DNA from 3 places in the Paenibacillus segetis genome. Region 1 is predicted to be linked to each of the others. Evidence: riboswitches for the same ligand, from Rfam matches in the RefSeq annotation. Region 1 holds a riboswitch; each other region holds the start of a gene.
The links. Region 1 has a riboswitch for cyclic di-AMP ahead of IEW05_RS20095 (TrkH family potassium uptake protein). Riboswitches for the same ligand answer to the same signal wherever they lie in the genome.
Positions count from the first base shown of each region.

Region 2: linked by a shared signal. The riboswitch ahead of IEW05_RS12000 (DUF4218 domain-containing protein) and the one ahead of IEW05_RS20095 (TrkH family potassium uptake protein) in region 1 are both predicted to bind cyclic di-AMP.
Region 3: linked by a shared signal. The riboswitch ahead of IEW05_RS03300 (KamA family radical SAM protein) and the one ahead of IEW05_RS20095 (TrkH family potassium uptake protein) in region 1 are both predicted to bind cyclic di-AMP.

Region 1 is NZ_BMFT01000003.1:182,595-190,479, forward strand. It holds gene IEW05_RS20085 (cation:proton antiporter) at 294-1,532, opposite strand; gene IEW05_RS20090 (potassium channel family protein) at 1,562-2,227, opposite strand; gene IEW05_RS20095 (TrkH family potassium uptake protein) at 2,245-3,579, opposite strand; cyclic di-AMP (ydaO/yuaA leader) riboswitch at 3,655-3,815, opposite strand; gene IEW05_RS20100 (CPBP family intramembrane glutamic endopeptidase) at 4,100-5,827, shown strand; gene uvrC (excinuclease ABC subunit UvrC) at 5,796-7,739, opposite strand; gene trxA (thioredoxin) at 7,860-7,885, opposite strand, start outside.
Region 2 is NZ_BMFT01000001.1:2,574,930-2,582,814, reverse strand. It holds gene IEW05_RS12015 (ABC transporter permease) at 1-896, shown strand, start outside; gene IEW05_RS12010 (ABC transporter ATP-binding protein) at 893-1,564, shown strand; gene IEW05_RS12005 (hypothetical protein) at 1,619-2,050, opposite strand; cyclic di-AMP (ydaO/yuaA leader) riboswitch at 2,279-2,445, opposite strand; cyclic di-AMP (ydaO/yuaA leader) riboswitch at 2,848-3,035, shown strand; gene IEW05_RS12000 (DUF4218 domain-containing protein) at 3,239-3,658, shown strand; gene kdpF (K(+)-transporting ATPase subunit F) at 3,780-3,857, shown strand; gene kdpA (potassium-transporting ATPase subunit KdpA) at 3,934-5,610, shown strand; gene kdpB (potassium-transporting ATPase subunit KdpB) at 5,627-7,660, shown strand; gene kdpC (potassium-transporting ATPase subunit KdpC) at 7,698-7,885, shown strand, end outside.
Region 3 is NZ_BMFT01000001.1:766,220-774,104, reverse strand. It holds gene IEW05_RS03305 (methyl-accepting chemotaxis protein) at 1-1,251, shown strand, start outside; gene IEW05_RS03300 (KamA family radical SAM protein) at 1,758-2,912, opposite strand; cyclic di-AMP (ydaO/yuaA leader) riboswitch at 3,078-3,220, opposite strand; gene IEW05_RS03295 (cobyric acid synthase) at 3,253-4,845, opposite strand; gene cobS (adenosylcobinamide-GDP ribazoletransferase) at 4,861-5,667, opposite strand; gene cobU (bifunctional adenosylcobinamide kinase/adenosylcobinamide-phosphate guanylyltransferase) at 5,664-6,239, opposite strand; gene cobT (nicotinate-nucleotide--dimethylbenzimidazole phosphoribosyltransferase) at 6,236-7,327, opposite strand; gene IEW05_RS03275 (ABC transporter ATP-binding protein) at 7,344-7,885, opposite strand, start outside.

The DNA of each region.
Region 1 (7,885 bases):
TAAAATGCAATCGAAGAAATTTCGGAAATCAATAGATTGATCCCAGGGCACTTAACTTGTATAGGCTTCAATAACCGCAAATAAGCTCACTGAGATTCGTTACAATGGTTCGTGATCATTATTCGCTTGAAGATCAATCGCTAGAGTCGTTTTGAGTCAATAATACCATTGAAAACTTACGCTGGGGGAACCTCGTAGAATAGCGGACATTCAAAAAGGAATAAAACTCCATATTCTCGTTCTCCCAGCGATACTTGTGACTACATCATGTAAGCACATTACCTTTTTTGCCGTCACCCACTAGTTTCCTTCACTTCTAATCCAAGCTTACGAGCAACCCATCCGGTTGTGCTGGCCTGAATAACGATCGTAAGTACGATCGCCATGAATGTCACCGCAGAAATAATCTCCGCGTGAGCAACTCCCATAGCTAGAATCATTCCAGATAATGCAGCTGGAATAACCCCAGTCTCTCGAACCCAGCACATAAAGAGTAGCTCCTGCCAGGTCCATTTCACCGTTCTGTCCGGTAGGGCGCATAACAATACGGTGATAGGGCGGGCTACGAACATTAACAGCAATACAGCCACAAGACTCTGCCAGAAATAATCTCCGAGAATTCCAAAGTTAACCTGGCTCCCGAGTAACAAGAAGATCAACATGCGCATCATGACAGTTATATTCTCTGCGAAGGAGTTTATTTCAACTTCCTTGGTCTTCAGCGATAATTTGAACGTCTCCGCATTACCCCATATGATACCAGCTACAAATGTAGCCATAAACCCGCTAACATGGAGTACATCTCCTAACCAATATGCAGCAAGGCCGCATATGATCATAACAATACTTGCATATTCCTGTAGAATTCCACGACGCACATGTCCACTTAGATAAGTAAACAGGGCCGAGACAACAATCCCAACTAAGATGCCACCAAAAGCGGTCTTTACAAAGTCCCAAGACATCGAGCCAATACTCAATGAGCCACTTCCCATAACTATAGCAAGCATAGAGAATGTCAGAATAGAACCTGTAGCATCATTAAATGCCGACTCACTTTCCACAGTCTCACGTACTCTTTCCTTAATTTTGACCTGCTTAAAAACGGGAATAATCGAAGCTGGATCAGTAGACGCAATGACCGCAGCAGCCAGAAAGGAAAAGCTCCAATCAACTCCAAACAAATAATGTACACCTGTGCCCACGATAAACATAGTGATCAATACGCCCGGAAGACTCAATAACGAAAGTGTAATCCATACTTTACGCAACCCACTAAGCTTTAGATTCCGGCCTCCATCAAACAAAATGAATACTGAACCGACAGTAAGAATCATTTGATTGATCAGAGAACCGCTTGGTTCATGGATCAAGTTCAAACCAGGACCAAATACCATACCTATAGCAATAAACACCGCAACGTCCGGCAATTTCAGCCAGGAAGCTAATTTTCCTGAGAACATCCCTATAGTTAAAATAAGTATTACTAGCATAATATCATGCGAGATTGCTAGGCTTGTTGCCGATTCCATCTTCAACCCACTCCAACTACAGGATCACATTATTCTTCATTAATGAATGATTTGAATTCCTCAACATTTTTATTAGAACCAATAATGACCATAATATCGCCTGTAAACAATTGATCCATGGCGGTTGGGGCTACGATCATATCGTTTACTCGATGAATCGCGACGATGCTACACCCGAAACGGGCACGCGGATTCAGTTCTCCAACATTTTTGTTATGCAGGCAAGGCGGTACAATCATTTCCACAATACTGTATTCTTTGGATAATTCGATAAAATCCAGCAGATTCGGAGTCACGAGCTGATGAGCAACTCGAATTCCCATGTCTCGTTCCGGAAAAATGACGCGGTCAACACCAAGTCTTTCAAGCGCACGGCCGTGCAAGACGGAAATGGCTTTAGCTACTACAGTCTTGATCCCTAGATCCTTCAACAGAATCGCGGTTAGAATACTCCTTTGGATGTCACTACCCATGGCCACAATACCACAATCAAAATTGCGAACCCCTAGCGATCTAAGTACCTCTTCTTCCGTAGTATCCGCTACAACGGCATGTGTGAGCCGATTACTCAAGTCATTTACGATCTCTTCGTCTTGGTCTATACCGAGAACCTCGTAACCAAGATCCATCAATTCCAATGCAAGACTTGAACCAAATCGCCCTAATCCGATGACTACAAACTGCTGTTTTTTCATGTGTTTTGCCAAACTCCTTATCCTATTATCATTTTACCTTCTGGATAGCGATACAATTCCTTACCCTTCTTAGGACCAAGTGCATAAGCTAATGTTAAAGGCCCTAAACGTCCAGCAAACATAGTGAGACTAATAATAATCTTCCCTATGACGGTTAACTTCCCTGTGATCCCCATCGTCAGCCCTACCGTACCAAACGCCGATGTGGTCTCAAATAGAATGCTCAGGAAGCTAACGTCCTCCGTCGTAGACAATACCATGGCGACGACTATGACGAGAAATAGCGACAACATGGTAATCGTCACCGCTTTAAAAATACGCTCCTGTGCCAAACGGTAACGGAATATTACAAGATCGGAACGGCCACGAATCATCGAGAAGACTGCGCCGATCAAAATTGTAAAGGTTGTTGTCTTAACCCCACCACCTGTAGAACCAGGTGATGCCCCGATGAACATCAAGATAATCATAAAGAACTGTGTCGCTTGTCTTAATGCACCAATGTCCACCGTATTCGCACCTGCTGTACGCGGTGTGACGGACTGGAAGAAAGCACTCCATATCTTCTCACCCCAACTGAGTGGTCCCAGCGTCTTCGTGTTCGTGAATTCAAATATAAAAATTACGATTGCTCCAAGTATGATCAGTGCGGACGTCATGGATAGTACCACCTTAGAGTGAAGAGATAATCTACGGCGGTTACGGAAATCGATCAAGTCTGACATTACGATAAACCCGATGCCCCCCGTTACAATTAAGAACATCGTAACGAAGTTAACGATGGGATCCCCAACATACATCGTCAAACTCCGAAATCCACCAAACAAATCAAATCCAGCATTATTAAACATCGCGACCGAATGAAAGATACCAAAATAAATGGCTCGACCCAGTGGCATATCAAAAGCCCAACGAATGCTATACAATATCGCGGCACATGATTCAATCACTAACGAATACATCAATACTTTACGAATCAAACGTACAATGCCTTCCATCGAGTTTTGATTCATAGCCTCTTGAAGCAACAAGCGGTCCTTGAGCGATATTTTTCGCTTGAATGCCAAAGAGAACAAGGTTGCCATCGTCATAAAACCAAGGCCGCCGACCTGAATCAACAACATAATTACAACTTGACCGAATGTAGAAAAATAAGTCCCCGTATCTCGAACAATCAATCCAGTTACACAGGTCGCCGAGGTTGAGGTAAAAAGAGCATCTACAAAAGGTAACGTCCCCCCATTAGTATGCGAAATAGGAAGCATCAATAAAAGTGCTCCAGTCAGAATAATCGCCGCAAATCCTAACACTAACACGCGCGGCGGGGAAAGCTTGAACCATTTTGATATCACACGCTCACCTCATCACTGTAGTAAGACAAGAACAAGAAAAAAAGACACTGGAAATCCAATGCCTCTCGGTGTTTGGGCTCCTGCTGCAAAGGCCTACGAGGTTAGCTGACGGATTCGGACATGCACAGTTGCCCTATTTATTTCATCACCGGATGTATAACCCAAGCGCTGAAATAAAATTCACCCCTAAAGACTGGTTCCCCCGTTTTCACACAGAAATTCGGCCATTCATATTTTCATTTATTTACATTTCATTTTCCCAAATGGATTATAATCTTTATTTTCCCCCTTCACAAAGCTTTATTTCCATGAAAAACATTGAAAAAAGCTTAAAAGTACCGAAACAACGTTCAGGGTAATCCCTTATCCCAGCATTGCTAATCCTTACCGATGTTATTGCAGTTTTTCAATATTTCGTACACACTTCTGGCGATTGTATTCGGCCTGTGTTATCTTTACTGTGATGAACATTGATCGAAATGTTGTAAATTTTCAAAAATTCATTCAAAGGGGTTTTACAATGAAAGCTGCTGTTAACCCAATCGGGCGCAATTTAAAAACGAGGACACTTTGGATATTAGCCGCTATTGGCCTCATTATATTTGTATATGTGCAAGTGCTTCCTAGTATCTTGTCAGATACGCTTCAGGTGGAGCAATCCAAGAATGTCATCACAAAAGATCAGGCCAAGAATTCCGCAGCAAAATTTATGGAATCAACTTTAGGCATTTCTGGTGATATGGAAAAAGCATTAGTTACCTACGAGGCCCATTCTGAGATGTACGGTTATTTAACTAAAGAAAAACTAATGGAATCGTATTTGAAATCGTACGGCGAGAAATTTCCACTTGAAATGTTCCGTGTTCGTTTTGAAAATCCAGATGCAGTTCACTCCGCAGTGACTGTGGACGTTCATTTAACAACAGGGCAAGTGGTCGGTTTTGAAAAGATTGGCTCGGCAGGAAATTCAACTAAAGATTTGATGCTATTAATAGGATCTGAATCAACCGAATCCCTACTGGCACGTGAAGGGAATTTGGGGCTAAATGAAAAGGATGCACTGGCTACTAAGTACTTGAAGGTATTTGGTTTCGACAGAAATAAGTTAGATCTTGTTTCAGAGGAAGATGAGGTAGGCATCCGATATCAGTTTAAGGGCTATACATCAGGACAATCCCAAGGTTACCTAGATTTCCGTTTTGAATACGGGCAAGTATCCTCAATGGAATCTTACTTTGATACACCCCAGGCTCATCTGAATTACGTGAAGGATCAGACACAAATTGCTTATTGGCTTACATTTGGAGGATATGCACTTCTAACCTTCGTGTTAGGTATTCTAGCTATTATTTTCAGCGTCAAAGCTCGCAGGCACTCCTCATTTAAGCGCGGAATATTTCTGTCTAGCTGTTACTTTGTTCTAACCATGGTCGGAGCGATCAATATGCTTCCATACCTGCAAAAAGAGGGCGGAGAGCCATTAATCCTCCTCATCGGCTTTGTGGTACAGGGAGTATTATCATTGATCATGGCCGCCTCTGTATATTTCTCTCTTGTTGGCGGTGATGGATTGTTACGGCAGAATGGCCATAATTTATGGGCTCGCGCTAAAGAGCCTGGTTATGGGCGACACATTTTGTCCTCCATGGCAAACGGTTACGCTTGGGCTTTCATTCTACTCGGTGTTCAGTCGATTATCTTTATTATCCTGGATCAAACGATCCACTTCTGGTCCACTACAGATGCTTCTCAATCACCGTACAACCTATTATATCCGTTACTGTTCCCACTACTCGCATGGGTTGCAGGTATCGGTGAAGAAGCTGTGTATCGCCTATTCGGGATCCCGATGGTAAAGAAAATGGTTCGCAGCACATTCTTGGCTAGTTTCATTACGACGATGATTTGGGCTTTAGGACACACTTTATACCCAATCTACCCCGTCATTACACGGCCAATTGAATTATGTATTATCGGACTGTTATTCAGTTTCATCTTTCTGCGTTATGGTTACATCGCCGCGGTCTTCTCGCATGTTATCTTTGATAGCATTCTGATGGCATTGAGCCTTATGTTTATGGGAGGATCCATCAACTTGGCAGCAGGGGTGTTCTACATCATCCTCCCTGCCGTCGTTGCTTATGTGATCTATCTATTCAACCCACCAAGCAAAGAGCGCAAAGTACCCTTCACACAAAAAAGAGAGGAACCGCTGATCACGATTCCTCATCCCGAAGGGCGTTTATAATTTGATTGGCGAGCTTCTCGCCAATTGAGAGGGGCCGAAAGTCTTCGACTGAGGCCTCTTTTATTTTTTTGAGTGAGCCAAAATGTTTCAGCAAGAGCTTACGGCGCTTCTCACCAATTCCAGGAATGGAATCCAACCTAGAGGTCACCATCGACTTCGCACGCTGCTCACGGTGGAATGAGATAGCAAAACGGTGCACCTCATCCTGTATTCTCTGCAGAAGATAGAATTCCTGACTGTCACGTGGAAGATGAACCGGCTCCGGTGGATCCCCCACCATCAACTGCGCCGTCTTATGCTTCGCATCCTTCACAAGACCACAGACAGGGATGTACAATCCTAGCTCATTCTGCAACACATCTATTGCTGCTGAAATTTGGCCTTTCCCTCCATCTACAACAATGAGATCAGGCCTTACAAGATTGTCCTTAAGCACCCGTTCATACCTGCGACGAATAACCTCACGCATGGTCTCATAATCGTCTGGTCCTTGAACGGTCTTCACTTTGTATTTACGGTATTCCTTCTTAGCTGGCTTCCCATCAATAAACACAATCATGGCCGATACTGGGTTCGTCCCTTGAATATTCGAGTTATCAAAAGCTTCAATCCTCGATACCGACTCTAGACCAATGCTGCGTCCCAGATTTTCCGCTGCCTTTGAAGTCCGCTCCTCATCCCGTTCGATTAGCTTAAATTTCTCGTCAAGTGAGACACGTGCGTTATCTTTGGCCATCTTCACCATCTGTCGTTTGAGTCCACGCTGTGGTACATGTACTTTTACACCCAACCACTGCTGCAGAGCGTCCGCTCCGCTCACAGGATCAAGCATTTCGCTTTCACCCTCACCCAAAGGAGGAATCCTATTACTCAGGCCCCCTGCGTCTTCCGCCGCTACTTCCGCTACAGGAACGGTTGACTCTTCATCCTCCGAGAGACCCTTTAGCTCCGGCAACAGAATTTCTTGGGGTAGTGCTGGGTTATCACTGTAATACTGCGTTACATACGACAGAAAATCACTATAAGCGTCCCCATAGAATGGGAAAACGGAGGCATGGCGTTCGATCATCTTACCTTGACGCATATACAGAATCTGCACGCACATCCAGCCTTTATCGACGGCATAGCCGAACACATCGCGATCCTTGGCGTCTGACATCGTAATCTTCTGCTTTTCCATCAGCGCATCAATGTTAATGATCTGATCTCGCAATTCCTTCGCCCGCTCAAAATATAAGTCCTCTGCCGCTTCTTGCATTTTTCGTTGTAATTCCTTCTTGATCTCCTCATGTCCACCACTCAGAAAAGAGTTAATCTCTTGCGTCATTTCTTCGTAGGTAGCCTGAGGCACCTCCTTCACGCACGGCGCCAGACACTGCCCCATATGGTAATATAAGCATACCTCTTTGGGCATGACATTACATTTGCGTAACGGGTACATGCGGTCCAAGAGCTTTTTCGTTTGCTGGGCTGCATAGCTGTTCGGATATGGGCCAAAATATTTAGCCTTATCCTTTAACAACCGCCGTGTGACTTCAAGCCGAGGATGTTTTTCGTTCGTTATTTTAATATAAGGAAAAGTTTTATCATCCTTCAACAGGACGTTATAGCGTGGATGATGGGTCTTGATCAGATTGCACTCCAGGATAAGTGCTTCCATGTTACTTCCCGTAACGATATATTCGAAATCACGGATATGCGTAACAAGCCGCTGTGTTTTACCATCATGACTACCTGTGAAATACGAGCGAACCCGATTCTTAAGGACCTTAGCCTTGCCGACATAAATAATGGTTCCCTCTTTGTTCTTCATTAGGTAACAACCTGGAAGATCAGGCAGTAATGCCAGCTTATGGCGAATAGCTTCCATCGCTTTCTCTTGCTCATATAAATCTTGATCTATAGAATCCATGCCCGCAAACCTCCTCCCCCGCATGGAAATATTCACTTCCGATATATAGAAAACGCCCCCGGACATGCCGGAGGCGTGGGAAAACAGCATAGCCTTACAACCAATGAGAAGCTATTTAGCTTATTGGTGTTTAGCAAGTATGCCTT
Region 2 (7,885 bases), on a different contig from region 1:
TGAATAAGGTCCGTTCGTTGGTGGGAGAAGAGAAGGCGACACCTATTGCCATGCAAATGAGTACCATCACAGTTGATGACCTTGATTCGAAAAGTGATGTTACTTTCTTTGCAGTAGATATGGCGGGGGCACTTTCACCGAAAGTTGTGGAAGGGGAAAAAGTCACTAATGAAGAAAATGGCAATGTCGTTGTAGATTCTACGTTGGTCGAGTCGGGCTTGAAAATTGGCAGTACCATTAAGGATCAAATGACAGGTATGACATTGACCGTTACAGGCTTTGTTGACAATCAGTCTTATAGTCATACTCCGGTTGTATATATGAATATTCATGACTGGCAGGCGATGAAGGCGAAGATGTCTATGGACCCTGAGGTACTTAAATCTTCATTATTCAATGCGATCGCTTTAAATGTTACATCTGATCAAGTAACGCAGCTATCTGATGAACTTAGCTCAATGGAAGTGGTTACCCAGAAGCAAGCTATTTCAAATATTCCGGGATACGCAGAAGAGCAAAAATCACTCTTGATGATGATTGCCTTCCTCTATGTGATCGGTGCTTTGGTACTTGCGGTCTTCTTCTATGTTATAACGATTCAAAAGACAAGTCAGTTTGGTATTCTAAAAGCGATGGGAACCAAGACGGCATACTTGGCAAGAAGTGTTGTTGGACAAGTACTTATTTTATCCATTATAAGTTTAAGTTTAAGTCTATTGTTGACTTGGGGTGTTAATTCAGTCCTTCCTGAGTCCATGCCATTCCAGATGAATCTATCTACAGCTTTATCTACAAGTGGTCTATTTGTGGGTATGTCTTTATTAGGATCACTGATATCAGTAACTCAGGTTGCTAAAGTAGATGCATTAGAAGCTATTGGGAGGGTTGGAGCATGAGTGCAAAACTAATCATGAATCAAGTCACAAAGACTTTTGGTGATGGGGATTTAAACGTCTCTATCCTTAATCAACTAAATCTTGAGGTTAATGAAGGAGAATTTATCGCGGTTCTTGGTCCATCCGGATCGGGTAAAAGTACATTCCTATCAACCGCAGGGGCGTTGCTGAGTCCAACAAGCGGAGAGATTGTTCTAGACGGAGAATCACTGACGGGAAAGAGTAAACAGGAACTTACATCGATCCGCTTGCACAAAATTGGATTTATGTTTCAAAGTGCCAATTTACTTCCGTATTTAAAAGTGCAGGAACAACTGTTATACGTTGCTAGTCTAACGGGGATGCACGCCAAGGAAGCGAAAGATCGGGCGGCTCAGTTGCTGAAACGGCTGGATATATGGGACCGTCGCAATTATTATCCTGAGAAGTTATCTGGTGGGGAGAAACAACGTGTGGCGATCGCACGGGCATGGATGAACAATCCAGCGATTCTACTCGCCGATGAGCCAACAGCAAGTTTGGATTTTAAGCGGGGTAGACAAGTGGTGCAAATGATAGCTGATGAAGTGAAGGCAGAAGGTAAATCTGCTGTCATGGTCACACATGACGAACGAATGTTGGAGTGGTGTGATCGTGTGTTACACTTGAAGGATGGCGTGTTAGTATAAAAGTTTGATCAAGGGTATTCCTTAAGTCATGTAAATGGCTTAGGGGATACCCTTTTACTTTTGCGCAAGGTTGACAAGTCTTATTTGATCAAGATTTTTACGTGGCAGGACCTGCATCGTACTTGCTTTAACTCTTGCCCGTTCACGTATCATGATGAGCTGTTCCTTTAATGTAGGAATACTGTTACTAAGAATGACTGATATTTCGATAAGTGGAAGCTTCAATCCATACCATAGAAATTCCAGTGCTTTTTCGTCCAACGTTGGAGTATCAGGAGAAAGAAGCTGTCTATCTACATCTACCACCCGTTCAGTGCATTGACGAATACAGCTTTGATAAGCATGTAATGAAAATGTTTTAGGATCCCAATTATCTTGAGCAAAAGGTTCACAGAGCTCCAGGAAGGTATTTGTAGTTACTTGTTCTGCAGCTGTGTTGTCCTCCAACAACAAATAACTAAGGGCGTATAGAGAATCTGCGTACATTTTTACGTAATGGACATATTTCCTATTGTTGAATGGGTGTTTGTTAATCAAATGAGTAGTCATCATCTTATATTCCTTTCCAAAATAACAGGTTGATTGTTAACTTATAGCAACGAGAAGTATGCTCGTTCATTTGGAGTAACAAAAAAACCGCAGACAGAGGAGGACCTCTGCTGCAGTTTGCGGATTCAGGTACAAATAAGCCTGGCGCAAATGCGTGGCAAATCAAGGGTCTCTCTCTATGGCTTACGAGGTTAGCTGTCGGATTCGGGCCGTGAGAGTCGCCCTACCTCATGAGAACTAATCATTCTCCGTCGGATTCACCCCAAGTAGGCCAGCTCGGCCTGATGGTTCCCCCGTTTCCCGCGGTTGCAGGAATTCAGCGTGTGTTTCATCAGAATGATACTATTTCTTGATTCCCTTGTAAAAAACAAAAGATATCTTATTGGCCGTAGTTAAGCCAAATTCGGTCAGCAACAGAAGAAAAAGTGACTAAAAGCACATTTGTGGCCTTATACAAGGCTTCTATCTTCCTCAAGCTCGGTTTCTTGATTTCTTTACTTCTGATATGCAGATAGCTAATTTTTCACTCCTGAAAAGTAGTAATCACAATAATTGAGGTTTATTCGATAAATGCCTTAGAACTGTGAAAACAAGAGATATAAAGAGATTAGATAGTAAGTAAGCGTTATCCAATATGTATTTGGTTTCGATTTTGCTTTTTTTTGCCAAGGAACGCATTTTACAAGAAATCTGCTTAGAGAGTATGATTACACCTGTTTCCATAACATAACTGAATATTTGATCCGCTTAATTTCCGTTAAGGAAAGCGGGGGAACCAACAATTGACTACCGATGTGAGAGTCGGAAGTCAGTTATGGGGTGAATCCTGTAGAATGTGAGGCAATTTGCATTTATACAGGTAGGGCAACTCTCACTGCCCGAATCCGACAGCTAACCTCGTAAGCGTATGGAGAGAGGATGAGTGCAATGTGACCCCATGTAGAGTCACAGAGGATTTCCTCTGTGGCTCTTTACTGTACCTTTTTATGAAAAATGGATGTAAAGGTAACGTCTAATGACGCGATGCAGCTATATTCAGACTGTGTCCGAAAATGACGATGGTCACAAGATCGTTCGGAGATTTTCGTTGCCTCCTTATGTACTTGAGAAGGGGAAAAGATAGATATGGCGGATCAAAATGAATATGTACTTGTGTGGGCACCAACAAAAGCAGGAGAACTTTTCATTAAATTATTGAAATTCAAAGGGATTAAGGTTGCGGGGTTAACTAACAATCAGGCAGGAAAAAATCGGCTAGAAGAATTGGGCATTGAGCGTTTTGTATTGGTGGATACAAATCATCAGAACACTTGGATTCAACCATCTTTTCCGGTGGGCAAAGTGTATTTGTTCGAAAGTAGCCTAACATTATGTTGCCGATATATTCAAATGTGTCGTACTTGGACGAGAAAACCGATTTTTGTTATTACAACATCTTTAAATCCAAGATTAGTCTATAAAGGGCTCGGGGCGAAATATGTCATATATTCACACAGCGGGGATGTGTCTTTTTTGGCAGACAAATCCGCACAGCTAGACAATTGAAAGGACTGAAAAGACCATGATGGATCTGTATATGGTGGCTGCATTAGTCGTGATTTATGGTTTGTTCTATGGATTTATGCACTGGTGCGAAGGTGTAGTTCAGGATAGGGAGGAATGATTTGTGATTCTGATCATAGCTGTTACCGTTCTATTGTTCATGTATCTAGTATATGCCCTGATCTATCCGGAGAAATTTTAATTTCATATCGCATTATTCTAGTAAAAGCATAAAAATTTAGGCAATTTAGGCCTAATTTAAGGAGGGTCAGTCATTCATGGGCATTTTGCAAATTGTAGCTGTTATCGTAATCCTAATGCTGCTGGTTAAACCAATGGGTACTTATTTATATCATGTGTTCTCCAATGAACCGAATCGTACGGACAAAGGGTTTGCTCGAATTGAAAAAGGCATTTATGCCTTGATTGGCTTAAAAAAACGGGACCGAATGTCCTGGAAGAAATATGCGATAAGCTTTATTTTGACGAATATCGTTCTAGTGGCTTTCAGTTATATATTCCTTAGATTACAGCGGGGGCTCCCGCTTAACCCTAACGGAATTGGGGATATGGAGCAGACACTTAGCTTTAATACGGTAATCAGCTTTATGACTAATACGAATCTGCAGCATTATAGCGGGGAAACAGGGCTTTCCTATTTCTCGCAAATGGCAGTTATTACGATGATGATGTTCACCTCGGCGGCTAGCGGATTTGCGGTTGCAGTCGCTTTTGTTAGAGGGATTACCGGTCAAAAGTCGGTGGGTAACTTCTTCGAGGATTTCGTTAAAGCACATATCCGTGTGTTCATTCCATTAGCGTTGCTAGTTACTCTAACACTGGTTGCATTACATGTACCACAGACACTGAAGTCGACGCTCGAGGTCACTACGCTCGAGGGGCAAACCCAGCAAATTGCCATCGGCCCTGTTGCTTCACTGGAATCCATTAAGCATTTGGGTACGAACGGTGGAGGTTTCTTTGGTGCTAATTCGTCGCATCCATTTGAGAATCCGAACCCGCTCACTAACGTGTTGGAAATGTTATCGATGTGGGTGCTACCAGCATCCCTCCCATATATGTTTGGTCTGTTCGCTAAGAACAAACGTCAAGGTTGGGTAATTTTCTCCGCCATGATGACGTTGTTTGTCCTGTTTCTCTCATTGAACTACTATGCTGAAAGCCATGGGAATCCGGCGATCAATGCCATGGGGATCAATGCTTCACAGGGGAGTATGGAAGGTAAGGAGGTCCGTTTTGGCATACCACAATCCTCACTGTTCACCACGGTAACAACGGCAGCTACCACGGGGAGTGTAAATAACATGCATGATACCCAGACTCCATTAGGCGGAATTACCCCGCTAGCGTTGATGATGCTAAACAATGTATTTGGAGGTAAGGGTGTTGGGTTAATCAATATGCTGATGTATGCCATCTTGGGCGTATTCCTCTGTGGTCTAATGGTTGGTCGGACACCCGAATTTCTTGGTCGAAAGATTGAGGCGAGGGAGATGAAGCTGATTGCGATCGCGATCTTGGTACACCCTCTAATTATTCTCGTACCAACGGCTGGAGCCTTCCTGACCGATCTCGGCAAAGGTGCGATTACGAATCCCGGCTTTCATGGGTTATCGCAGGTATTGTACGAATATGTGTCTTCCGCGGCTAATAACGGCTCGGGATTTGAAGGACTTGCTGACAATACATCCTTCTGGAATATTACGACAGGGATCGTCATGCTAGTAGGCCGCTATATATCGATGATCGCTATGATGGCGGTAGCTGGTTCACTGCTTCGCAAGAAGCCGGTTCCAGAGACAATGGGTACCTTCCGTACAGATAATCGCCTTTTTACCGGCATTCTGATCGTTACGGTGCTGATTATCGGTGCGCTGACCTTTTTGCCGGTCATTGTGCTCGGTCCAATTGCAGAATATTTGACCTTACGGTAGGAAGAGGGAGAACAAAATGAGTACTTTAAAAAGAAAAAAGCTGCTGACCGGACCCATACTCCTAAGCGCTGTTAAGGATAGTTTTATTAAGCTTAATCCGGTAACTCTGATGAAGAATCCAGTGATGTTCGTCGTTGAGATCGGGACAATTATTGTTTTGCTCATGGTGTTGGCACCGGGATACTTTAACGCCGAAAAATCGATGGGCTTTAATATTACCGTGTTGTTCATCCTGTTGTTCACTGTACTGTTCGCTAACTTTGCTGAAGCGTTAGCTGAAGGACGCGGGAAGGCTCAGGCCGACTCGCTCAAGAAGACGAAACAAGATATTACAGCTAATAAATTGGTGGGAACGGTACTGAAGACTGTATCTTCCTCCGAGCTCCGCAAAGGAGATTTCGTTATCGTCAGCCAAGGTGAATTAATTCCTGGTGATGGCGAGGTTATAGAAGGCTTAGCTTCCGTGGATGAATCAGCTATTACTGGTGAATCGGCGCCCGTAATTAAAGAAGCTGGTGGTGACTTTAACTCCGTCACAGGGGGTACACGGGTTGTTAGTGATGAGATTAAAGTGCGAATTACAAGCGATCCTGGTGAATCGTTTCTAGATCGGATGATCTCCTTAGTAGAAGGGGCCAAACGCCAAAAAACACCGAATGAAATCGCACTGAATACGCTCCTAATCAGTCTGACAATTATCTTTTTGATTGTAGTAGTTACCTTGCGCCCGATTGCGGACTATCTAGGTATTGAACTGGATATTCCTGTTCTGATAGCCTTATTAGTCTGCTTGATTCCAACAACGATCGGCGGACTACTCTCAGCGATTGGTATTGCAGGTATGGACCGAGTTACGCAGTTTAACGTGTTGGCCATGTCGGGGAAGGCCGTTGAGGTGGCTGGTGATATCAATACGATGATCTTAGACAAGACAGGTACGATTACATTTGGTAACCGGATGGCGAGTGAATTTGTTCCAGTAGGGAATGAAACGACAGCTGAACTTACCGCATGGGCGGCGATTAGCTCCTTGAAGGATGAGACTCCTGAAGGACGATCGGTCATTGAATTAGCTAAAAAGCTGGAATGTAGCTATGACGCTAGTCTTGGAGATGGCGGGGAATTCGTAGAGTTTAAGGCGGAGACGCGGATGAGTGGTATAGATCTGCGTGACGGTCGCTGCGTTCGTAAGGGGGCGGTAGACTCCGTGAAGAAATGGGTATTGTCTAATGGCGGACAGATACCAGATAACCTAGATAGTAACTCAGATGCCATTGCTAGGTTAGGGGGAACCCCACTTGCTGTTGCGGTAGACAACCGGATTTATGGACTCATTTATTTAAAAGATACCGTGAAGCCTGGCATGAAGGAACGTTTTGAAGAGATGCGCTCGATGGGGATCAAGACGATTATGTGTACGGGTGACAATCCGCTAACCGCAGCGACCATAGCTCGTGAAGCTGGTGTAGATGATTACATTGCTGAAAGTACTCCGGAGGACAAAATTGCAGTCATTCGTCGTGAACAAAACGAAGGGAAACTGGTCGCTATGACTGGGGACGGTACAAATGATGCTCCTGCTTTGGCGCAGGCCGATGTTGGTCTAGCGATGAACAGCGGGACAACGGCTGCCAAAGAAGCGGCGAATATGGTCGATCTAGATTCGGATCCTTCGAAAATTATTGAGGTTGTTGCTATCGGTAAGCAGTTACTTATGACACGGGGAGCTTTGACTACCTTTAGTATTGCGAATGATATTGCCAAGTATTTTGCTATTATTCCAGCGATGTTCACGCTGGCTATACCTGAGATGGAAGCCTTAAATGTGATGGGACTTGGATCTCCGAGCTCGGCGATTCTTTCGGCGTTGATTTTTAATGCCATTATTATCCCATTGCTAATCCCTCTTGCAATGAAAGGTGTTTCGTATAAAGCAATGAGTTCTACTAAGCTGCTCAGCCGAAATATTTTGATCTACGGACTCGGTGGAGTCATTGTTCCTTTCGTGGGCATCAAGCTCATTGATATGATTGTCAGTGTATGGATATAACGGTGTATTGACTAACTATAGAAAGAGTGAGAGTATCATGGCGAACTCCATTAAGACGGCTGAAGAACAGCAGTCCCTATCTAAAGGTTTATATTTTTTTACAATCGTGCGGCTTTGTATCGTATTCATCGTAATCTGTGGAATGATCTACCCATTAACATCTACGGCGATTGCTCAAGTTATTATGCCATCTCAAGCGAATGGTAGCTTGCTGAAGAATGATGC
Region 3 (7,885 bases), on a different contig from region 1:
CAGTTTGGGGCACACAAAACAGCTTACATATCCATTCCGGGAAGCTCCATTATACTTGCCGTAGGGATGGATGCAACCTTTGTAGAACAGAAGCAATCCCAGATTCTGTGGATCTGTATTGGTATCACATTATTTGTTATTACGGTTGGGATAACGATTGCTTATCTAGGTAGTCGCCGCATCACGAAACCGATCAAAAATCTAGTTACAATAACTGAAAAGATGGCAATTGGTGATTTCCGTCAAAATATTGAGATAAAAGGACATGATGAAGTGGCTCAGTTGGCTGAGAGCTTTCATTCCATGACTGTTCAACTCAAGGACATGATCTCCAAAGTACATGATACTTCCTTGTCTGTTGTCAGCGGAGCCGATGAAATGATCCAATCTGTCCGTACCTTTGAGGAATTGATTGAACGTTCCAATGCTGCAACTACTCAAATCGAGAGTGGTAGTAATATAATAGCTTCAGCAACGGCTGAGAATGCACGTGCTATGGAGGAAATCTCGGATGGTATTCAGCAAATTGCTGCTTCCTCTGCTGCAGTCACAGAGAGAATAGGACAAGCTTCCGAACAAGCCAATATCGGCAATGAGCTAGCACAAACAGCCATTAACCAAATGGAACAAGTCGAAGGTGCCGCTGGAAAGTCACTACAGCACATATCAATTCTCAATGAGCGTTCCGAATCCATCGCTAAAGTTGTAGCTACAATCAGCGAAATCACCAAACAAACCAATATCCTTGCATTAAATGCATCAATTGAAGCCGCCCGTGCTGGTGCTCACGGTAAAGGCTTCGCCGTTGTAGCTGAAGAGGTCCGTAAACTAGCTGAGGAATCGCAAACCGCCACCGATAAAATTAGTCAGTATCTTATTAGCATTCAGGAGGAATCTCATAATTCCTTCACCGCCATGCAGCATGTAAGTGACGAAATTCACTCTGGGGCAGCTATTGTTAGGAACGCTGGCCTCGCCTTCGACCAGTTAACGGAGCTAATCCAACATATCAATATTACGATTCATTCAGTTTCTTCATCTACGCAAGAGGTGTCCGCTGGAACGGAAGAAGTTACTGCTTCTGTAGAAGAAGCTGCTAGTATCACAGCAAAGTCATTGCAAAATATCAAAGAAATCGCACATTATTCCAGTCAGCAAATGACGGAGATTACGGCTCACGCTACGACTGTGAACTCGCTACAAGAAATAGCAACCATTTTAAGAGAGTCTGTTAATAGGTTTAAAATATAGGAGGGACAGCTGGGTGAAGTGCAAGGGCATTCGGCGTGATTCGAACTTTCGATCGCTGTTGCTGTGTGATTATTTTGATTGTATAAACCCTTAATTGGTTATAATCACACAGCAAAGGCGAACGCTCCGCTTCTCCAGTTTCGAATCTCACCCCATGCCCCCTTCACCCATCTGTTAGAGTGAGTAGTACTACAACAAAGACGTATCTCCTTTTGAAATCATAGGAGATACGTCTTTGTTAAGCGCCGAAAAGTCCTTTGGGCTTTCTCGACAAACTGAGGCTGTAGCTCAACTCTTTAAAGTTGAGCTACAGCCTATTACTAACCACTTAAACAGATGGGTGAAGGAGTAACGTAGAGGAAATTTGGAACTGGAGAAGCGGTAGCGTTCGCCTTTATCCTCGGATTTCATCCGCTGAGCGGAATAAATTCTAGAAATCTGAGGATAACAGCGATCGAAAGTCCAAATTTTCCTCAAAGTTACGACTGAACCCCCATCTGTTACTTCTACACCGATGAGGGAGATAGCTCGTTTACAGATACAACCTCGGCCAGTTTCTTCTCTGGCCGTTTCCAATAAGCCTCGTTACCGGGAAGATCGTCGAACCAAGCTGCGTCCTTCGGACAGTCCAGGATCATGAATTTTCCATATTCATCATCTCTGGACTGGTGATATTTCAGGAACGCCTGACCGTTCTCAATCGCTAAGATTTCAATCTTCCCTGAGGTATGACTCATCGACAGTCGAACCCGTTTTCCAAGCCCAGAAGTTCGGGCTTTGGCTTCTTCCACCAACGTATAGGCGCGTTCAAGAGGGATGACAAATTCTGAATTACCGGCAACCGGCCGGTTAATAAAGAAATAATAAGGTGTAACTCCAGCCCAGGATAACTGGTCAAGTAATTCCCCAAGCACTTTGGAATCGTCATTGATTCCCCTTAGTATTGGCGTCTGATTTACGACAATCGCTCCAGCCTCATGCATAGCCTGGAAACCTTTCTTAGCTTCAGGCGTAATTTCACGGGGATGATTGATATGCGCCATGACATAAATCCGTTGATCTACCGTTGAGAACTCCTTAATCAGTTCTAAAAGCTCCGGATCTTCATAAATACGCATTGGATTGAACACTGGAATCTTTGAACCTAAACGAATGATCTTCACATGATCGATCTGACGTAATTGTTCTAAAATAATTCTTAGTTTTGAGGTAGCTAATATTAAACTATCTCCCCCGGTGAGGAGTACGTTATTAATCTCGGGATGTTCCTTAATATACTCAATGCCAGGCGTAACATCAGCTAAAGCTTCTTTGACATCATTGCGAAACAGGCGCTTACGGAAACAATAGCGGCAATAAGAACCACACACTTCTGAAACAATGAGTAGAGCTGTTGTTCGATACTTGTGCTGACAGCCAGGTGCTGCATAATTTGTATCCTCATCGGAGGCATCCCACCGACCGTACTCGCTCAGTTCACCCTTGTTAGGGATGACTAATTTACGAATCGGATCGTGTGGATCATCCCAATCGATAAGATTTAAATAATAATCATTTACCCGGAATACAAATTTGTCTGTAATTGGCCGGAGCTCCTCCATCTCCAACTGGGACAACTGCGTCACTTTACCAATATCGGTGATGTACTTCGGTCGTGCCATACGCTATCTCCTCCTCTGACATTACTAATTTGTAAAGAGAAAGCGCAGAAACCAACTAACCGCAGTGAATACAGCAATACTGTGCCGTTAACGGGGCCAAAGAGTCAAAAAAATGCAAAAAGACCCCGTTACAGGGTCAATGAGTATGTAGTATAGCAAAGCTGATTGTGACCCATACACTGCAAACGAGGTTAGCTGACGGGCTCGGGAGTTATGGTTCCCTACGTTCAATGAATCTACGATTCGCCCCAAAAAGTGGTTCCCCCGCTTTTCGACTTTACCAATCGAAAATTAAGCGTACTTTTATGCTATACCATATTCTACCTATTGTCAAAGTCTGCTACCGAACCAACTGAGCTATTTCATATACAAGGTCCATATTCAAATGCTCGCGAACATGATCAGCTAGACGATCATAAGCTGCTTCCTTCCGTACCGCGGCTGAAAATGTCTCTTCCAAAGGTGCCAGTCCCTTGGACATCCGTACGCCATTAAGCCAGGATCTACGCCAAACATCGCTGGAGAATAAACCGTGCAGATACGTTCCAAATACTCTACCATCCAAGCGTCCTGCTCCTTCGAACAATTTCTCTCCGCTAGTTCGCGTGATGCTAAATAAATGGACCACATCTGAACCGAGGTCCCAGCTCGTGTCACCTGCATGGATTTCGTACCCTTCCACTGGAACGCTCTTGCCAGGTGGATACAACATAATAGGTTGATTATCTACGGTTACACCGTGGACGCGAATCGTCGTTTTGTCAGAACGAAAGACCGTCGAAACCGGAAGCCATCCAAGTCCTTTCGCCTCCTTGGAACTTCCAGACTCAATCCCTTCCGGATCAGATAGCCAATTACCCAGCATTTGATAGCCTCCGCAAATGCCAACCAGTTGTGTATGCGAAGATGAGTTGATAACTCCTTCAATCGCCGCATCCAGCCCTTGATCTCGCAAGAAGGACAAATCTCCAATCGTATCCTTTGTCCCCGGCAATATAATGATGTCTGGTGTTCCGAGATCAGACGCCCTGTCCACGTAACGAAGAGAGACATCACCTTCTACAGCAAGGCAATCAAAGTCAGTGAAATTAGAAATGCGCGGATAACGAATAACGACAATTTCCAGCTCTCGTTCTGCTTGTACTTTTAGATGCTGTGAATCAAGAATAACCGAATCCTCGGCCTCAATCTCCAAATCCGGTATATAAGGTAGCACACCAAGTACAGGAATACCTGTCTTCTGCTCCAACCAATCAAGTCCAGGCTGTAGTAGCGAAAGATCTCCTCTAAATTTATTAATAATGAACCCCTTAACCCGCGCTTTTTCCTCTGGCTCTAACAACTCAAGCGTGCCAACAAGAAAAGCAAACACTCCTCCACGATCAATATCAGCGACGAGAATTACCGGTGCATCCGCCCAACCGGCCAAATTCATATTCACAATATCTCGATGCTTCAGATTAATCTCTGCAGGACTGCCTGCGCCTTCCATAACGATAATGTCATAGTTTTCTCGCAGTCTTTTTAACGCATCCATTACTAAGGGCTTTGCTTGAGGCAAGAAATCCTCCCGATAACTTACTGCGCTGAGATGTTGGTACGGTTTGCCATGAACAACAATCTGAGAATGCATATCTCCTGTCGGTTTGATCAGAACCGGATTCATATCCGTTGTCGCTGAAATACCACAGGCCTCAGCTTGAATTCCCTGGGCACGACCAATCTCAAGTCCATCTGGGGTAACGTAGGAATTCAGAGCCATATTTTGCGATTTAAATGGAGCTGTTCTTAACCCATCCTGTTTGAAAATACGGCAAAGTGCCGTGACAATAACACTTTTACCGACATCTGATGCCGTCCCCTGAACCATCAAGACTGCACCTAACTCAATTGAATTGTCATCATCAGACATCCATTTCGTCTTCTCTGTCATGTTGCTTTACCTCCATCAACGAAATATCAGAACGGCCAGAAGGAGTAGCACAACCTCTAGACCTTCATTCAACGCACCGTAAGTATCACCAGTCAAGCCACCTAGTCTGGCGTTCATTACTCTGGCCACTAAAGTCCCAACCCCAAAGATTACTAGTGGATGCAGAGCGAAATACAAAACCAACGGCATCCAAGTAACCCCGCTCCAATCCGTGGAGGAGGCAAGAAATATACCTGTTGCAGACAATGTTAACGCGAGTAGTGCGGACAAAATCGTATCCTTAGAGCTTACACCATGAAATCGTACCGCCAGTCCTTCACCATTCCTAGCCATCGGCCATGAACGCATCGCCCACCCCATAAACCATCGGCTCCATACCGGTGCAGTCAATAACGCCGCTCCCGATGGAAGAGTTCCTAGTTCCAGTAACGAACTAATCAACGACACTTTAAGCATGAGCAATAATACACACGCCAGCACACCCATCGCTCCAACGCGGCTATCCTTCATAATCTCCAGCATTTTCTCACGTGAACGATAACTTAATAGAGCATCAGCAGAATCCATCCATCCGTCCAAATGTAATCCACCGGTTATCCAAACCCACAGAATTAACGTAATAACTGCCGCAGGTAGGGTGGGTAATGCCCAGCTAGAGAGCGTTGCCCCCGCCCATACAGCTAGTCCGATTACCGATCCTACTAATGGATAATATTTAACGCTTCGCCGCAACAGTTCCGGACTGAAATCCAGTTCCGCCTTAATAGGTATCCTTGATAAAAATTGAAAAGCAGCCAATATAGGCCGGCTTCTATCACTCATAGAATGTACTCCCTACTCTTCAACTCAATTGGAATCCCTGCAGTCACTAGAAATACCTGATCAGAGATCCGGGCGATCATACGATTCAAAATACCAGCCAAATCACGATACATTCGGCCTAGTGGATATTCCGGAACAATTCCGCTACCAACTTCGTTCGTAACCAAAATAATCGTACCCGGGTATGCCGTAACTGCTGTCTCCAGCTGGTGAATTTGTTCCATCACACGAGCTTCAGCATCAGGCTCATCCACGACAGCTAACAGAACATTGGATAACCACAGTGTTAGGCAGTCAACAAGGACAAGCGGAGCCTCTCCTATGAGATTTCCACCGATTATAGCATTAGGAGAAGTTAACCGTTCAGCAAGCTGCAGCGGCTCTTCTAGAGTCGTCCACTGAAACGCTGTCCCTTCTCTTTGTTCCCTATGCAAAGCAATCCGCTGCTCCATTTCTTGATCAAATGCCTGAGCTGTAGCTATATATACCGCCGATTCCGCATACTTCATACACAATCGTTCAGCGAATGAGCTCTTTCCGCTTCGAGCCCCTCCTGTAACCAAGACAATCATAATTGTTCGCTCTCTACTTCTGTTGCTTCCTGCCCTGAAGATATTCCTGCACTCTCAAATGTGGCCATCTCGGACATTATGCGACAAGCAGCATCAATAAGATGAAGTGCTAGAACTCCCCCTGTTCCTTCCCCTAACCGCATGTCAAGTTGCAGCATAGGATCTAAGCCCAACTCCTTCAGCAAAAGACCATGCCCTTGTTCATGAGAAATGTGGGAAGCAATCATATAATAAGTTGACTCTGGTGAGAACCGCTGTGCCAATAATGCAGCTGCACTAGAAATAAACCCATCAATTACGACCGGACAACCATGTGCCGCAGCGGCTAAGATTACACCTGTTAATCCGGCAATTTCAAGTCCGCCAACCTTGGATAACACATCAAGCGGATCTAACGCATTCGGAATGTTACACTCTATTGCACGTTCTACAACCAACGCTTTATGTTGAAGTACTTCATCACTAATTCCTGTACCTCGTCCAACACTCTCCAATGGAGGAATACCGATTAAAGCACTCAATACAGCAGCACTAGCCGTTGTATTTCCTATGCCCATTTCCCCAGTTACAAATAGTCTTACTCCGCGGGCAAAAGCCTCATTCACGATATTGGCACCTATTAATAGTGCCGCCTCTGCTTCTTTCCGGCTCATGGCTGGGCCTTTAGCCATATTCGCTGTACCCATACGGACCTTACGATCAATAAGATCAGGATGATTCATTTCAGCGTTTACCCCTATATCAACGCACAATACTTCTGCACCAGCTTGTCTAGATAGTACATTTACCGCCGCGCCACCAGACAGAAAATTCATCACCATCTGTGGTGTGACTTCAGCCGGAAAAGCACTTATTCCTTCCTCACAAACTCCATGATCTGCTGCCATAACAACGACCGAACGATGAGGGAAAGATGGTCGCTCCATCCCTGTAATCCCAGCAAGTTTAATTGCTAAGGTCTCCAGCTTCCCAAGGCTACCCGGTGGCTTAGTCAACTGATCCAAATGATCTGCAGCAGCAGTAGCCGCTGTGATGTCCAGCGCTTTAATGTCATTCACAATTTGAGAAATTGATATAAATGGGTTCATATCATAATTTCCTCCTTCATTCATTTACTATTGACCTCTTCTCCGTCTTGAGCAACAACTGAGGCGCTCCAACGTCCGGATGGTTTATAACATGTGTCTTCACTTCGAAGACCTTTTCCATCGTTTCAGACGACATAATTTCATCAGGAGTTCCTTCAGCTACGATGTTCCCTTCTTGCAGTACCAGTAAGCGATCGCAGAAAAGTGCAGCCAGATTAAGATCATGCATGACTGCAATTACCGTCAACCCTTCCTCCCTTTGCCAACTAGAAACGAGCTCCATAAAGCGCATCTGATAGCGGATATCGAGATATGTTGTTGGTTCGTCTAATAGAACAACTTCCGGTTGCTGAGCCATCACCTTACCAAGCGCAACACGTTGTCGTTGTCCACCACTCAGCACGCTTAGTGGACGATTGCCAAGCTCCTTGAGTTCAAGCTTCTCCATAATTTCTTCGAGAAGTTGTTCTGCGTTCTCATCCGTCTCTTTTCCACGCCAATCCTGAAACGGAAATCTTCCCATCTGGATCACATCACGAACTGGAAATGGAACAGATG